Regions from separate parts of the Ruegeria sp. AI2 genome, predicted to be linked through region 3. Evidence: riboswitches for the same ligand, from Rfam matches in the RefSeq annotation. Region 3 holds a riboswitch; each other region holds the start of a gene.

Region 1 (4,210 bases), on a different contig from region 3:
AAGCCAAAGGAACAAGACGGGAATTCGGCGCGGCTTTGCAACAGCTTATCTGTCCTTGGATACAGAGCGGCAAAAACCCGCGCGCACGCTGTACTTGCCGCTTAGACCCGCTGAATCCGCGTAGTTGTCTTCTCAGCCAGGAATGTCAATCAGGAGTCATCGCCGTCAGGCTGCACGGTCACTTTGGCCTCCACGGGCACACCCTCAACCATCAGAGGGCTGTGGCTGTTGCCATTGAGAGAAACTTTTACTTCAACATCGCCATCGGGGAGCGACGGAAGGTGTAACCAATTGGCATAAAGGCGGCCCAGCTTTTCGCCGTTGATATAAACATGCGCGTGACCTTCGCCTGGAACGTCAGCCGTGGAGGCATTTTCCGGAGCAAAGCGAAAGTTCTGCGGTGTCACACGCAGATTCCAGCCCGCCATAGGATCCTTAATCATCTGGATCGCCACACTGGGGGCGTCGCTGTCGGCAGGCAGATTAGTGGCAGCGGAGTGGTCGTGCGCTGCCATCTCCATGTTGCCGCCGTGTTGGGCCGGGTCAGTATGGTCATGGCTCTCAAAGGTGCTACCGCTGCTGGCGGCAATCACAAAGCCAGCACCGCCGCCAAAGACAAGTCCGATGGCAAAGAGAGCAAGAGAACGGGACATCTTGTCATCCTCAATAAAAAAAACCCGCCGGTGTAACCAGCGGGGTAGCAATGGAGGAGCGCGATCAGACTGCAGCGCCTGCGCGCTTGCCTTCTGTCTGCCAGAAGTGGCCGGTGAAACTGCCTAAGAGTGCCCAGGCGGCCATGCCGATGCCGAAGGCCCGGGCAGCAAAAAGCGCCCCGATCTCGGTCGGAACCGGCCCAGAGAAACTCTCAGGCTCAGGGGCCCCGATAATATGCGGTACCATTAGCAGCACGGCCGCAATCAGGTAGCTTACCAGGTTACCTCCAAAGGCAATCAGCCACATGGCTACGCCGGCTGCGGCAACGGTGACCGTCCACCAGATCTGACGCACTCCCACATCTGCTGCCGCTACGCCGGGAACTTCTGGAGCCAGTGACAAGCCAGGAGCAAAGTGGAAGGCGACAAAGCCCGCAAGACCCCAAAGCAGGCCGGTGCGGCCGTTGATCTCATGCCCCTGACGTTCGGCTACTGACATCAGCGCCGCCAGGACTAGCGCATAGCCGGTGTAGGTAAGCATGGTGAAGATAATGCTGAGACCATCGCGCATCGGCTCGGCGAACATGCCGGGCAGGTCGGGATGCGCAGTTACGGGATCAGCGCCAAAATGCACCAGGTCGCCGCCCTCATAGAGCTCGGCGTGAAGTAGCACTGGCTGCACGAAATACAACTGCAGAAGGGCGGCAATCAGCCCCGCTGCTGCACCAGCGAACAAGCCGCTGGTCAGAATACGACTGAACATTGTTTTAGTGGCAGGGGAAGCCAGTTGCGTGGCGCACATCATGAGCCGCGTCATGCAGGCCAGAAGCCTGAACATGGCCAGTCACGGTAATGATCCCTAGACCCAGAACCACGGCGAATACTGCAGGCAGAAAGGATGCGCCAGCGGCGGATGCCTTGATCGTTTTTGTCGTCATTTTAATCCTCCTCGCCGTCACACCCGACGGCATATGTTGTGTCCATCCTACGGCCGGTCTCCTGACTCGCAGGTCACAGCAGACTTCCCCCTTCCCAGCGCCATTACGCCAGTGGTATTGGAAGGCCGCTCGCCGCTCACAGTCGCGGGGGCGGTCAAGGCTTCAGTGCGGTAGTTTGGTGCACCGTCCTCATTCCCGTTTCAGTCCCAGTGCGTAGGCACCTTTGGACACCGTAGAAGCCTTTATTGTTCCATAGTGCTTTGTTCCGTCAAGTACGAAAGCGACATCATAGTATTCTGCAGCGGTCAATCTTAGGTAATGGCAGGCTTGGTTTAGATTTTAGCCGTTCAGTGCAGAAGGCTAAGTCGAAAAACACAAACTGTAAGCTGAAAACTCGACACCGGAGCTTTGGTCGGCAAGTTGCATGTTGGCTATCTTTTTTGTGCCGGTATACGTGCAATCGCCTTGAAACGTAGCTTACCTAGCTTCCTGGCGTCAGCGAAGTCGCCGTCAGTACTGTCCTCATACATCCGCATGAAGATCATTATGTCCGGAAGATCGACAACCGTAACCTCACCGAAAAGATAGGCGGTCTTGCCGCTTTGTCGCACCGCCAACGTCTGTGGTCGGTGACAACCGGACATGCAATCCACTTGCTGCAACTCGGCTTGCACCCCCGATGCCTCCAGCGTTGCGGCTAATTGATCATAAAGGGTGGAATCCGCGTCGCGGCAGGTTCTGCAAAGCGTGAGGTTAGGTAGGCACATGCGTCAGGCTGATCCTTGATCGAGAACTTCCATCTGAGATTTCATATTTGCTGGTCGGTTGTTAGCTCAGTTTCAATACGTGTTTTGACTCTAAGTCTGGAAAAGAGTCCATACTCAGGCAGGAAGGACACATGAGCCCTAGCCCTCGAAAACTTTGCAAATACACCGAGTGCGAGACGGGGATTTGGCAGGGCGAAGAAGCAACCATCAGACGAAAAAATTTTTAAGTTTCTACGTGAGACTGAGCTGAAGCAGGTGGTAGGCGATGAAGTGGAAACAGCTCACGCGAAACATCTTTGTTCTTCAATAATCTGAAACAGCATTGCCTCCGGGATCGGCTCGCCATGACACGCCTATTTTCAGGTCCGCGCGCACCGCGCCTCCCAAGGCGAATTCCGAGACGCGACAGGTTCTTGTTGCGCGTAACTAGGTTCGTTCTATCGTCAATTACAGTCTAGATCCGGGACATATAGCGGGGTTCGTGCTTGATGGTTACCTTTCGGTTACCACGACCGATCATGGGACTGAATGCGTAGCGACAACCGACGACATTCAAAAGGAAGTACGCTGATGCGAAACGCCTCGGCATTAACAACTTTTCTGTCTGCGTCACTACAACCGAGGATCGCCCATGCCGCCATCGGTTCTCGCCGCAACCCGGTGTGATGGGTGTTGTGATAACGGCATATCTCCGGGTGCAGCCAGTCTTCGAACTCCTCCAATGTCATCGACGCAGTGCCGGAGCCGTCGCATTTCCCCTTATCCTTGGGGGATAATTGCGTTCTTCCCTAAAGTAGATGAACGGCCTCCATGGTCGTCCTAATCAGGCGTTCGATATCTTCGCCGTAACGCGCTCGACCCGGTGGCCTTTACTTGACGGAGATACTCCAATCTGAGCGGGTCAAATGGAAGGTTTCGCTGCGGAAACGCGCCCATTGTCTACGTGTATGGCTTGCGGAATCCCAACAGTAGGCCAATACGACACCTCCGAGATATCTGGCGCGCGGATCGAATTCGTTCACACGCAATGGTGCAAACACAAGCAGATGGACGAGTCGGACTGAGCATCGAAACTCAACTATGCGCCCAGAACAATGCAGGTCGTGACATCAATTGCGAGAGGCAACCAATGTCTACCCAATGGTTTAGCCGCTAGAAACCTGTACCCAACGATCAGGGTGAATCGGGTCCTGTATTCGTAGGAAAAGATACCTTGTTTCCTTCCACGTTTTGATCCTGTTGGTAACATTGTCCAGAACCAAATCGCCTTCACTCGAGCGATAGACTAGAACAGCATGGCCATTGCGATTGGTGTCCAAGACGGTCGCGATTAGTAGCTTCGTAGGATCCACACCGTTCTGCACAAGTTCAAACTTCTTTTGCAAAGCGAAGTCTTCGCAATCTCCTGACCCTTGCGTCGGCAGTGTCCAGTATTCCTTTGTCCCGTATTGGCTTTGATCCGAAACGGCACGGATTCTCCGATTGACGCGCGTGTTGATCGTTTTAACGATCTGATTTTCTTGTGCCACGGACAGACCAGAACTACGAGCGCTCGCGCACGCCCAAGAGTAATCTTTGCATAGTGTTTTGGCACCGGATGGCGCTTCAATCTTTCTGTCAAGACCGATCGAGGGAAGCTCAGAGGCTTGTAATGTAGCGGCAGACACAAAAAAGCTGCATATAAAACAGATCATTGGGAGATAACCCAGCAGGTTTTTCGATAACATTCTCTGAACTAACGTGGGATTTGTCATATCTGCCTTCTCCATGCTCGTTCCTCGAAGGTATCCAAACTTCCGGGGCCAATGTATTTTATTCCAAGCCTTCATGTGCCTTGAGGCATTGCAACTGC
Region 2 (4,210 bases), on a different contig from region 3:
AAGCGCCCGCTGCCGCCGGTTCGTTGATGGTATGCACCACATTGATCATCGGATCTTTGGCCAGCAGGTTCTCCATCGCGCGGCGGCCGCCTTCTTCGTTGCCAGCGGTGACATCGCTGCCAACAAGACGCGGATCGTCTTCATCGCCGATCACGTTCGGATCGGCCAGATCAACACCGAACCCCTGCAAGAACCCCTGATTGCGAAGCACATCCACAGTGGGCTGGCTGACCGCAAGGTCCAACGTGGCGATTTTGGCGTCATTCGCCGCATCACCCAACGTGGCCTTTGCCCATTGTCCGATCAGAAGCCCCGCAAGGAAGTTGTCCGTGGCAAAGGTCGCGTCGGCCGAGTCGATAGGCTCAAGCGGGGTGTCCAGCGCAATCACCAGCAGCCCGGCATCGCGGGCCTGCTGCACCGCCGGAACGATGGACGACGTATCCGACGCGGTCAGCAGGATACCCTTTGCGCCATCCAGAATGCAGGTTTCGATGGCCTGAACCTGAGTTTCGTGGTCGCCGTCGACTTTGCCGGCAAAGGCCTTCAGCGTCATGCCAAGCTCTTCGGCTTTAGCGGTCGCACCCTCTCTCATTTTAACAAAGAAAGGGTTGGTATCCGTCTTGGTGATCAGGCAAACGGTTTCACCTTCGGCCATTGCACTGCTTGCCATGGCCGAAACCGCCAGCGCCGTGGCGCCTGCAAGTTTCGCAAGTTTCATCGGTAGTCCTCCCAGTTTTCCCAATGCCCGTCAGGGCATACGTTTGACCGGGCGAAAACCGGCCCGATCGAACGTGAAAACCATCACAAGATTCGAATTTCGAGTCAATAAATAAATCACTCTTATTTATTATTGACAGAAAGGAAGGGTTTCAACATTGTCGTCATGAAGGGGATGGCCGTGTCTGCAATGAACTCTTTGGACAATACCACTGGCGTACGCGAGCCAGATATGCGCGGCACCAACCAAAGTGGAATGCGGGCCCGAAATGAACGGCTTGTCCTGTCACTGGTCCGGCGCCATCAGGCCCTCGCAAAATCTGAAATCGCGCGGATGACCGGGCTGTCGGCGCAGACGGTCTCGGTCATCATGCGCCAGTTGGAAACCGATGGGCTGCTTCTGCGGGGCGAACCGATCCGGGGAAAAGTCGGGCAGCCCTCGGTTCCCATGTGCCTGAACCCGGATGGCGCTTATTTCTTTGGGCTCAAAGTCGGGCGGCGCAGTACCGAATTGGTGCTGACGGATTTTCTTGGCAATGTCAGGCACCGTGAGCGGCGGACCTACGATTTTCCGACGCCCGAGGCGACATTGAGCTTTTCCAAGGAAAGCCTCGACAAAGTGATGGCGTCACTGTCGCCCGAGGCGCGCAGCCGGATCGCGGGTCTTGGGATTGCGATGCCGTTCTACCTTTGGGACTGGGCGCAGACATTGCAGGTTCCGCAGGAGAAAATGGATCCGTGGCGTGACGCGGACCTGAAAGGCGCGCTGGCCGCAAGCTATGACTTGCCGGTATTCCTGCAAAACGACGCAACGGCCGCCTGCGGTGCCGAGCTGGTGTTTGGCCCTGCGGAAGGCCCACGAGATTTCCTGTATTTTTATGTGGGCTTCTTCATCGGAGGCGGGGTGGTTCTGAACGGCTCCATCTTTTCAGGGCGGGGAAATGCCGGTGCGCTTGGTCCATTGCCTGTGCCGGACGACGCAGGCGGAGTGAAACCATTGATAGATGTCGCCAGTCTTTATGTGCTGGGGCGCGCAGTTGGTGGGAATGCCGAAACAGCCGGCTCAATCTGGGAAACGACACAGCATTGGGACATACCGGAAACCCACCTTGAGAACTGGTTGAAACAGGCGGCGCACGGGATCGCACATGCCATCGTCTCGTCTTGCAGCCTGATCGACTTCGAATCTGTCAAGATTGATGGCTGGATGCCCGCAGGCATCAAGGCGCGGCTGGTGGAATTGGTCGAGGTCAAACTATCTGACATGAACCTGACCGGGCTTGAACGGCCCTTGGTGCAGGTGGGGACGGCAGGCCCGGATGCCCGCTCATTGGGCGCGGCCAGTTTGCCATTGTCGGAAAGATACCTGCTCGAAGGGTAGGTTCATTCCCGAAAAACCCTGACCGTTATCCAAAGCGGATCCGCCGGAAATAGGGCATTGCCCGCTAAACTTTTTGACAGCCAGCGCAATTGATCGTTGACGGATGCCGAAGAAGTCTGGCAAGCCGCTCGGCATGTCCGGTTCCGGGGCGTGCTCTGGAATCAATAGGGAATGCGGTGCGGGCTTTGGCCCAATTCCGCAACTGCACCCGCAACTGTAAGCGGCGAGCAGGGCTGAAGTGCCACTGGTGTTAATCCGGGAAGGCCAGCCCAACGCTTTGACCCGCAAGTCAGGATACCTGCCGGACATGTGCCTTTGACAAGGGCACTCCTAATCGGCGACGGGATGTGCGTCGGAGCAGGATGCTTGAAAAAGCAGCTTAGCTTGGACATCCCCGCAGTCAAAACGCATCTCGTACCGGGGTTGGTGCGATGGGACAAGGACGACTATTGATGACCAAGCTGCTTTCCGCAGCCGCTGTGGCGATAGCGCTTCCAGCGATGGCAAATGCGCATTTCCTGCTGGAATACACCGCTGACACCATGATCGACGCACCGGGGAATGTTCCGGTCAAGCTGATCTTTTGGCATCCGTTCTCGAACGGGCATGTCATGGATCTGGACAAGCCGCAGGAATTCTACGTGATCCACAACGGTCAGAAAACCGATCTGCTGGATACCCTGGAACCCGTACGTTTCACCGGTGGCGAAAACGAAGGCGCGGCATTCAAAGGTTATGTTCCCGTCAAACGGTCGGGCGACTATGTGCTGGTGACAGTTCCCCAGCCCTATTATGAGGGATCTGAGGATATCTATATCCAGCAGATCGCCAAGGCATTCCTGAACCGCAATGAACTGCCGACCGACTGGATGAACCCGGTGGGCCTGCCGGTTGAGATCATCCCGCTCAACAAACCAACCAACATCATCGCGGGTTCGACGTTTACAGGTCGGGTTATGGCCGAAGGCCAACCGGTTGCGGGTGCCGAGATCGAGATCGAGTACATGGCCGCAGAACCGGACATGGAAAGCGCGGCCGCCTCGGCCCCGTCGGTCTCGCCGATGCCGGGTGGTGCATTGGTCGCAACTTCGGATGATAACGGGTATTTCACGTTTGGCGTTCCAAAAGCCGGATATTGGGGATTTGCGGCGCTCGGCGCCGGTCCCGTGACCAAACACAACGGCAAAGAACTCAGCCAGGACGCGGTCATCTGGATCCGCGCCTGGGATTTGGAGTAACCGTAGATGCACATCGTTGACGGAGCCTTGTCCAACCCTGTCGTGATCGGCGGAGCCGTCGCTGCTGCGGGTGGGATTGCCATGGGCCTCAGGTCGCTGGATCTTGATCGCATCCCCACTGCGGGGGTGCTGTCTGCCAGCTTTTTCGTGGCATCGCTGATCCATGTGCCGATTGGCCCTTCGTCAGTGCATCTGATCCTCAACGGAATGGCCGGGCTTTTGTTGGGCTGGGCCGCATTCCCGGCCCTGTTCGTCGGGCTTTTGCTGCAGGCCGTCTTCTTTGGCTTTGGCGGGTTGACGGTATTGGGGATAAACACCCTGAACATCGCGTTGCCCGCGGTTTTGGCCGGACTGATCTTTGGCCGCCTGATCGCCCATGGCTCACCTCTGCATGGTGCGATATGGGGCGGGGTCGGTGGTGCCTTTGCCATCGCCGCTACAACCGGCATGGTTGCGTTTTCACTGGCCCTGTCCGGGGATGCATTCCTGCCAGCGGCCAAGCTTGTTTTCTTTGCACATATTCCTGTCATGGCGATCGAGGCGATCCTGACCGGGTTCGCGGTTTTGCTGGCGCGCAAGGTCAAGCCCGAGCTGTTTGTCAAAGGAGCGGCCGCGTGAGGTACCTGGCGATCATTCTGGCGCTGTGCTGCGCACCCGTACCTGCCTTGGCGCATAAGGTCATAGCCGGAGTGTTTGAATCCGGTGACGCCATCGAAGGCGAAATCGGCTTTTCCAACGGCGACATGGCAAGCGGGGCCGAGGTCATCGTCAACGGCCCGGATGGATCCGAGCTGGGCCGTATCGTAACAGATGCAGACGGGTTCTTTATCTACACGCCAAACGCGCCGGTGGCCCATACTTTCTTTGCAAACCT
Region 3 (4,210 bases):
CCTGCTGCCAACGCCATCTGGGCCAATGCGGCCTGCGCGGCGATTTCGCCGCCGATGTCACACAGATGTGCCAGCCGCCGCAGGGTCGAGAGGGGCAGGGTCGAATACTCATCCAACCGAGCGTCTTCGCGCCCATCCGCCGGTAAAACGGCCAGCGCGATGCCTTTGGCCTGCGCCAGTGCCAGAACCTGTTGCAGCCCGTAAGACCAATAGGGCACGCCACCTATCAGACGGATCAGGATGCCCTTTGCGCCCTCAAGTGTCTGTTCGACATAGGTATCGACGGACAGAGGGTGCTTCAGCGCCGCAAGATTGGCCAGCCGCATCGTGGGCATCCGCCCCTCAGGCCCGCCGCCGCGATGCCAGCCCGCCGCGAAAGCGCCCAGGTCACTGTCGGAAAAGGACAGCACAACCAGATCACCCGGGCTTTGGCCCAGATCGGTTGGGGTCTCGGTTTCCTCGAGCCCGTGACTTTCGCGAAAGACGACGTGCATGACTTACTCGGCAACCTCGGTCACACCCACGAGGATATCACGGATCTCGGCCTCTTTGATGTCGTCATGCTCGGCAATCACGACCAGGCGCGAGCGGCGCTCTTCACCGGGCTCCCATGGGCGGTCGTATTGGTGACGAACCCGCGCGCCGACAGCCTGAACCAGCAGGCGCATCGGTTTGCCAGCGACGGCGGCATAGCCTTTGACGCGCAGGATATTCAGCTCAGTCGCAAGACGTTCGATTCTGGCTACCAGTTCCGCAGGGTCGGTCTGTTCCGGCAACTCGACGATGATGCTCTCGAAATCGTCATGCTCATGATCGTGATGGCCATCGTGATGTGACGGGCGCGCGTCCATGTCATCTTCGGCGGCAGCCTCAAGGCCAATCACGACACGTACGTCGACGACACCCTCGGCGACTTCGACAACGGGAAGCGGCCGCGGTGCCTCGGCGGCGATGATCTGTTTGGCTTTCGCGACACCTTCGGGACCTGCCAGATCGGGCTTGGTCAGCAGGATGATATCCGCACACGAGATTTGATCTTCGAACACCTCGGACAAGGGTGTTTCATGATCAATCGAGTCATCAGCCAGCCGTTGGGCATCCACCGCTTCAACGTTCGGAGCAAAGCGACCGGCGGCCACGGCCTCGGCATCGGCCAGCGCAATCACGCCATCAACGGTGATTTTCGAACGGATATCAGGCCAATCAAATGCTTTCAGCAGCGGTTTGGGCAGTGCAAGGCCGGATGTTTCGATCAGGATGTGATCCGGGCGCGGTTCCAGCGCCATCAGCGCCTCGATGGTCGGGATGAAATCATCAGCCACGGTGCAGCAAATGCAGCCGTTTGCCAGTTCCATGATGTTTTCCGCAGGGCAATCCGGTATCGCGCAGGATTTCAGAATGTCGCCATCAACACCCACATCGCCAAACTCGTTAACAACAATCGCCAGCCGCTTTCCCTGCGGGTTCTGCATCAGATGGCGCACCAGCGTGGTTTTGCCCGAGCCCAGAAAGCCGGTGATCACGGTGACGGGAAGTTTTTCTAGGTTCGACATGATCTCAGCCTCCAATCGGGGGTATGCGCGAGGCGCAGTTTTTGCGGAAATGTTCAGGACGGTCGCGCCACTTCACCAGACCATCGTCTGTGGCCAGATACTTGGTCACACCATCGATGATGACATCGACGTGATCGATTTCGTTCAGGTTCTCGTAAACAAAGGTCCAGCGATCCGGCCCGCCCCGAAGAACGATGGAACAGCCCTGATCGCAGTTCGAAAGGCATTCGACAGGTTTCAGAATGATGCCATCTGGCAGGGCAGCCTGTTCCAAGGCCTTGTGCAACAATGTGCCGGGACGCTCAGCGTCATCCTCGACGGGCAGACCCCGGCGGCAAGTCGTGCAGACCAGTAGTTCTACCGGTGCGGTCTCGGTCATGTCTCTCATCCCCCCAAATCCTCTTCGCGGGGGACGGGGTTTCATGCGGGCACCACGTCTGCACATGGACCCGACACCGGAACACCCCGCCCGGTTTCAACTTCGGGTGTTGGCAGGTCTCCCGGCTTGCGGATGCCAGAGCGGTCGCTCTGTCGGATGTCCCGCCTTCCCGGCACAGGCCAGTGGCATTGGGCATCCTCTCCGGTCACGGTCGCGGGGGCGGCTGCGCTTGGCGGATGAACCGTTGACGCATTCCCTTTTCATCGGCTGTTGCCGACACCAACGTCCGGGACATGCGGCACCGCCGACCCGCTTGTCAAGCGGTTCGCGCGCTACAAATAAGCCAAGGTGAAAAAAGCGACCTGTAGGCGTCGTTCGGCGGCATGAAGTGCGTGTTCGGTATGTGGTCGCATGACGGGAAAACGACGAACTTGGAGATGCGTCATATGAAAGTGGGATTTATCGGTCTGGGTAACGTTGGCGGCAAGCTATCGGGATCCCTTTTGCGCAATGGCATTGACCTGACTGTTCATGACCTGAACGCAGATCTGGTGGCCGAATTTGTCGCCAAAGGCGCAAAGGCGGCAGAAGGGCCCGCCCAGCTGATGCGCGATTGCGATGCGGTGATCACCTGTCTGCCGTCTCCGGCAGCATCGGACGCAGTCATGCAGGAGATGTTGCCCGAAGTGGGCCCCGGCAAGATCTGGATGGAGATGTCGACCACGGACGAAGCCGAAGTCAAACGCCTGGGTGCCGAAGTCATATCGCGCGGCGGTGCAGCTGTGGATTGCCCGGTTTCTGGCGGGTGCCACCGTGCCGCGACGGGCAATATCTCGATCTTTGCGGGCTGTGACCGGGAAACGTTTGAACGAATTCTGCCGTTCCTGACGACAATGGGCCGCCGGGTTTTGCACACCGGCGAGTTGGGCTCGGCCTCGGTGTTGAAAGTGATGACCAACTATCTTGCCACTGCCAACCTGATCACCTGCGCCGAAGCACTGGTCACGGCAAAGGCTGCGGGGATGGATCTGAACACGACCTATGAGGCGATCAAAATCTCGTCCGGCACGTCCTTCGTGCACGAAACCGAAAGTCAGGTCATCCTGAACGGGTCGCGCGATATTTCCTTCACCATGGATCTGGTGAAGAAGGATATCGGTTTGTTTCAGGAGGTCGCCGACCGCGCCGGGGTGCCGCTGGAAATAAACCCGGTGATGATCAACATCTTTAACGATGGTATCGCGCGCTATGGCGAACGCGAGCTTTCACCAAATATTATCAAACGGCTGGAAGAGGCAACCGGCCTGGATATCACCGCCCCGGGCTTTCCAGCCGAAATGACGGATGATGAGCCGGAAGAGCCGGGATACGAGGTTGTGCCACAAGGGCGCGCCTGAACGTAAGGCAAACACCAGACTACATCGCGCCCCGTGAACGAGCAGGGGTAGGCAGGTGTTCTGAAAAAAAACACGTCATATCTGGCCCGCTGTTCGACAGAATCGCGGGCCATGAACGTCTGAAAATACCAAGCGTCACACGCGCGTACTGCGGGGCCAAGTCAGCGATTAGGATGTTGTTGGAGGCGAGTACCGGAATCGAACCGGTGTACACGGATTTGCAATCCGCTGCGTCACCACTCCGCCAACTCGCCTTTTCAAGTAAAATCAAATACTTGCCGTGGTGTGACTGGGTTTTTAACAGCTTTCCTCTGGGGCGTCCAGTGGATTGCGCTCGAAATTGCCGGCAAGATCGAAATTTGCCGACGTCCACGCCCAAGGAGGTGATCAAGATTCAGGTTGCGGCAACAGGGGCGTTGCTGGAAGGTTCAGGATATGGCACAAGCCCGACATCTTTGGGAATGAGACGAGATATCCAATGACTGACTTCGCAGCCCGGCGCCGCACAATGGTTGATACACAGATCCGCCCCTCTGACGTCACCAAGTTCCCGATCATTGAGGCGATGCTGAGTGTTCCGCGGGAAAGCTTCGTGCCCGATTCTCAACGCGAGGCGGCCTATGTGGACGGCCTGATTGATCTGGGGGACGGGCGCAGCATGTTGGAGCCGCGGACCCTGGCTAAAATGCTGGACGCGCTGAACATATCCAAGGATGAGATGGTCCTCGATATCGCTCCGGCAATGGGGTATTCCACGGCTGTCACCGCGCGGATGGCTGAGTTGGTTGTGGGTGTTGAAAGCGACGAAACCCTTGCAGCCGAGGCGCAAAACCTCTTGGCCGAAGCTGACGTGCACAACGCCATTATCCACGTCGGCGCGC

The links. A riboswitch is a leader RNA that binds a small molecule or an ion and turns the genes downstream of it on or off. The one in region 3 is predicted to bind cobalamin.
Region 1: another riboswitch for cobalamin. It lies ahead of ACR0LL_RS15950 (CbtB domain-containing protein); the one in region 3 lies ahead of ACR0LL_RS07120 (DUF1636 family protein).
Region 2: another riboswitch for cobalamin. It lies ahead of ACR0LL_RS20230 (DUF4198 domain-containing protein); the one in region 3 lies ahead of ACR0LL_RS07120 (DUF1636 family protein).

Annotation. Positions count from the first base shown of each region.
Region 1 covers NZ_JBQFYB010000010.1:51,904-56,113, forward strand. The annotation lists gene ACR0LL_RS15940 (hypothetical protein) at 150-653, opposite strand; gene ACR0LL_RS15945 (CbtA family protein) at 718-1,416, opposite strand; gene ACR0LL_RS15950 (CbtB domain-containing protein) at 1,421-1,591, opposite strand; cobalamin riboswitch at 1,626-1,841, opposite strand; gene ACR0LL_RS15955 (DUF1636 family protein) at 2,023-2,358, opposite strand; gene ACR0LL_RS15960 (transglutaminase-like cysteine peptidase) at 3,504-4,127, opposite strand.
Region 2 covers NZ_JBQFYB010000023.1:14,917-19,126, reverse strand. The annotation lists gene ACR0LL_RS20240 (substrate-binding domain-containing protein) at 1-670, opposite strand, end outside; gene ACR0LL_RS20235 (ROK family transcriptional regulator) at 893-2,098, shown strand; cobalamin riboswitch at 2,220-2,418, shown strand; gene ACR0LL_RS20230 (DUF4198 domain-containing protein) at 2,551-3,336, shown strand; gene cbiM (cobalt transporter CbiM) at 3,343-3,954, shown strand; gene ACR0LL_RS20220 (cobalt ABC transporter permease) at 3,951-4,210, shown strand, end outside.
Region 3 covers NZ_JBQFYB010000001.1:1,409,465-1,413,674, reverse strand. The annotation lists gene cobN (cobaltochelatase subunit CobN) at 1-494, opposite strand, end outside; gene cobW (cobalamin biosynthesis protein CobW) at 498-1,553, opposite strand; gene ACR0LL_RS07120 (DUF1636 family protein) at 1,558-1,932, opposite strand; cobalamin riboswitch at 2,027-2,231, opposite strand; gene ACR0LL_RS07115 (NAD(P)-dependent oxidoreductase) at 2,334-3,329, shown strand; tRNA gene ACR0LL_RS07110 (tRNA-Cys) at 3,510-3,583, opposite strand; gene ACR0LL_RS07105 (protein-L-isoaspartate O-methyltransferase family protein) at 3,808-4,210, shown strand, end outside.